2 regions of the Shewanella aestuarii genome follow, and region 1 is predicted to be linked to the other one. Evidence: predicted binding sites of a transcription regulator. Region 1 holds the regulator's gene; the other holds the start of a gene.
The links. The regulator ArgR, encoded in region 1, controls arginine synthesis, uptake and breakdown. The targets are predictions, from matches to a motif close to ANTGAATANNTATTCANT.
Positions count from the first base shown of each region.

Region 1 (2,211 bases):
GAAGGTAACTTACACAGTGTTTATTTGATGTTTAACGCTAACGATGGCGTTGAAGATCAACTTCGCCCATCGATTGCCAGTGTTGCACAATATATCTATGAACTGACAGACCAATATGCCGACAGTGCATTCAATGGTTTTGTTGCAATCGGAGCTAATTTTTGGGATACCTACTACCCAAATGCTCGTCCAGCGTTATTAAAGCCTTTCCCTGCGATGAATGAGGGTAATCGCGATGCTCCGGCAATCGAATACGATTTATTTGTTCATATACGCTGTGATCGGTTTGATATTTTGCATCTTGTTGCCAATGAAATTAACCAAATGTTTGAAGATTTAGTGGAATTGGTAGATGAAGAGCGCGGCTTCCGCTTTATGGATAATCGCGATTTAACCGGTTTTGTTGATGGTACAGAAAACCCTAAAGGACGCAATCGCCAACAAGTTGCATTAGTGAGCGATGAAGATCCTGAGTTTAAAGGTGGTAGTTATATCCACGTGCAAAAATATGCGCATAATCTTAGTAAGTGGCATAGATTACCTGTTAAAAAACAAGAAGACATTATTGGTCGCACAAAGCAAGATGATATTGAATATGCGTCAGAAGATAAACCGCTCACTAGCCACATCAAGCGAGTAAATTTGAAAGATAGTGCGGGTAATTCAATGGAGATTTTACGTCAGAGCATGCCTTATGGTTCGATTAAAGAGCAAGGTTTGATGTTTATTTCTAGTTGTAAAACCCCCGATAACTTCGAGCAAATGCTGCGCAGCATGATATTTGGTGATGGTCATGGTAATCATGACCACTTGATGCAGTTTACTAAAGCGTTAACTGGCTCGTCATTTTTTGCACCTTCGTTAGATTTTTTAACTCAGTGGGATGAAGGTTGAGTTAGCTGATTTGAGATTAGGCAGTAAAAAAGCAATGCGAACTGCATTGCTTTTTTATGATTGCCAATGACAGGCAGGATAAAATGCTGCTACTAGCTACTCTGCGTAGTTAAATAGTGACTTTACGGTTTCTAGAGTGTCGTCAATGGTTTTAATGCTTGATGGACAGATAAAGATAGTGTCATCACCGGCAATCGTGCCTAAAATTCCTTCAGGTTTGCCGATTGAGTCAAGTAAACGTGCAATTAATTGCGCGGCACCAGGACTGGTTCTAACCACAATCATGGCTTGATTATGATCAACATCCAAGACCAGGTTTTTTAATGGACTTCCAGCAGTAGGTACGCCTAATTCAGCGGGTAAACAATACACCATTTCTTGTTTGGCATTACGCGTTCGCACCGCGCCAAATTTACTGAGCATGCGCGAAACTTTTGATTGGTTAATATTGCCGAATCCTTCAGTTTGCAAGGCATTAACAATTTCGCTTTGACTGCCAAAACGCTCTTCTTTAAGAATCGCTTTAAATGTTTTGATCAAATCATCCTGACTTTTATTGGTTGGCATAAAGTATTTTCATCTTATAGTTGTTATTCATAAAAACGCTTTATTTTGAATATAAGTAGCTTAACTGTCAAGAAAAACTCATTTTTGATGAATAAAAATTCACTGCGCAATTAGTTGTATTGGCGCGAATTGTTTACTTGGTGCTTGCCACCCCAGTTAACACCATAATGGTGTTACCGCTTTGGTCTAATAAATGAAGTTGCTTGTTTATCATTTGTATTTGGTTGACTAAAGGCAATGTTTGCAAGACTTGTTGCTCTTGTTGCATTAACGCCTCAATACAAGCTTTGCGAGTTAACCCATCTGAAGTTAATGTCAGTTGCTTGCCTGTTATTTGGTATTGGCCAAAAAAGCCATTACAACTGGTATTGCCAGTTAATTTACCATTTTCTGCAAATATTAATTTGGCTGAACTGTAATCGGTCACAGTGTTAGATTGGACTGAATCGACTCGCCACTCGCCGATAATATTATATTCGGGCTCGATATTGCTGGTGGTTTGACAGGCGCTTAAAGACAAAATAACTGCTACAGCACCAATGAAATGTTTTATCATGGGATATTCACTGAAAAGACTTTAATTAGCGCTATTCTACTACTAGGCACAATACTGTGTAAAAGTGTGATCTACTGTTCAGTGCTTTTATTAGGAAAATTTAATGATCAAATGGTTAAAAGTCCTGCATTATATCGGCTCGTTGATGATGTTGTTTGGTGGGTACTTACTTTTATTTACCCAAACCAGTCAGC
Region 1 is NZ_CP050313.1:3,297,589-3,299,799, reverse strand. It holds gene HBH39_RS14470 (Dyp-type peroxidase) at 1-894, shown strand, start outside; gene argR (transcriptional regulator ArgR) at 991-1,461, opposite strand; gene HBH39_RS14460 (META domain-containing protein) at 1,595-2,017, opposite strand; gene HBH39_RS14455 (hypothetical protein) at 2,121-2,211, shown strand, end outside.

Region 2 (2,211 bases), 390 kb from region 1:
TGGTGTTAGCCTAATTAACTTAGCCGCAGCTTCTGCATATTCGGTTAAATCTAATAGTTTCATACCTTGATAACGCCACTGCTTAGCCATAGTGCTACCTTCAACAATATGCAAAGGATGCAACTTGATGCCATCCACGCCTGTTGCAAGCACACTTTGTAAACTGCTTATATAGTCATCTAAGGTTTCTCGTGGAAGTCCCAAAATTAGATGGCAACATACTTTCAAACCGCGTGCTCGCGCACGTTTAACCGTATCTGCATAAGCGGCAAAATTATGGCCACGATTAATCAATTTAAGGGTTGTGTCGTTAGCGGTTTGTAAGCCTAATTCTAACCAGACATCAATACCCGTTTGTTGATAGCTTACCAATAAATCCAATACCTCGTCTGGTACACAATCAGGCCGAGTACCAATATGCAATGCAACAATTTGCGTATCTGCAATGGCTTGATCATATTTATCTTTAAGTTGCTGATACTCTTCATAAGTAGAAGTGTAGGCTTGAAAATAAGCAATGTATTGCTCATCACTATGTGTTCGACTGATCCTATCATTGGCCTTTATATTGATTTTGGCAGTATCTAATTGCGTCGCGATCGTATGAAACTCACCTTGTTGTGAATTAAACGATGCCACATTACAAAAAGTACAACCTCCTTTACCTAAGGTTCCATCTCGATTAGGGCAAGTGAACTTGGCATCTATTGTAAGTTTTTTAAGTCTTTTACCATAACGCAGTTTACAATCTGCGCCATAAGTATTGACGAAATCATCCAAGCCCATTTAATACCTCTTTATCATAAAAAAGGCGGCTAATTTAGGTTAAATTGAAATAACAAACCTAGATTTAAATCAAATAAACACTATCTAGTTCTTTGTATATTTTAGTTTTAGATAATCCAAGCTGAATTTTCAAACCATTTCGGCTAAATTTTAAATTACCAAAAGTGAATATTTAGTCAAAAAACACACAATTCTATTAATTGACTGTGTTTGATATAAAATTCACTATTTTTATTTCAAAATCAATTCACTTTCGTTGTTACCAAAAAGTTACAAAACCAGCTAATAAACACTAAAATTCTTTTTATTCATAACGTTATACGAAAAAACCAACAGTTTACGTTAACGTAAACATGGTAGAATGTTACGTCTAGTTAGTAATAATATTTCAAAATGATGCAATAATTGCGTTTGACCTTTAGCTTAAGTCAGTTTAATTTGAGAGGTTCGGGTGCATATCTATGGAATTTTTTCACATTTACCCCGAGTCGTATCTAGTAGAGGTTTTAGGGGGTTTTTGTATGAGCTTATATCATCCCAGTTTCGAGCGGGACAATTGCGGGTTTGGATTGATTGCACAAATGGATGGCGACGCTAGCCACCGCATCGTGCGCACTGCAATTCATGGACTCGATCGCATGAAACATCGTGGTGGTATTGCAGCCGATGGACGCACAGGAGATGGCTGTGGTTTATTAATGCAAATGCCAACCGATTTTTTTAAGGCTATAGCAGCAGAAAACGACTGGCATTTAAGTCGTAACTTTGCCGTTGGCATGCTATTTCTTAGTCAAGATCAGCAAAAAGCTGACGAAGCGAAATTTATTTTAGAAAAAGAACTACAACGTGAAACCTTAAGCGTTGCAGGTTGGCGTCGAGTACCTATCAACCCGGATGTTCTCGGTGAAATTGGTCGCGAGAGCCTACCACAAATATACCAAGTACTAATTAATGCACCTGTTGGTTGGCGTGAAAAAGACTTAGAACGCCGCCTATACATGGCTCGTCGCCGTCTTGAACAACAAATTACCAATGACAAAGACTTTTATGTTTCAAGTTTGTCTGGCCGAGTCATAGTCTATAAAGGCTTGATGATGCCTGCGGACTTACCGTCTTTCTATACAGACCTTGCGGACATTCGATTAAAAAGTGCTATTTGTTTATTCCACCAGCGCTTTTCAACCAACACCTCACCTAAATGGCCGCTCGCGCAGCCATTTCGCTACTTAGCTCATAATGGTGAAATCAATACGATTACGGGTAACCGTCAATGGGCCCGTGCACGTGCGTACAAGTTTAATTCACCTTTGTTGCCCGATTTACAGCAAGCGGCCCCCTTTGTGAATGAAACGGGCTCGGACTCTTCATCATTAGACAACATGTTGGAAATGCTATTATCTGGTGGGATGGATTTATACCGTGCGA
Region 2 is NZ_CP050313.1:2,911,066-2,913,276, forward strand. It holds gene HBH39_RS12805 (TIGR01212 family radical SAM protein) at 1-786, opposite strand, end outside; gene gltB (glutamate synthase large subunit) at 1,308-2,211, shown strand, end outside.
Region 2: gltB (glutamate synthase large subunit) is a predicted target of ArgR. The motif match lies at 1,237-1,254, and genes of this name have one in related genera.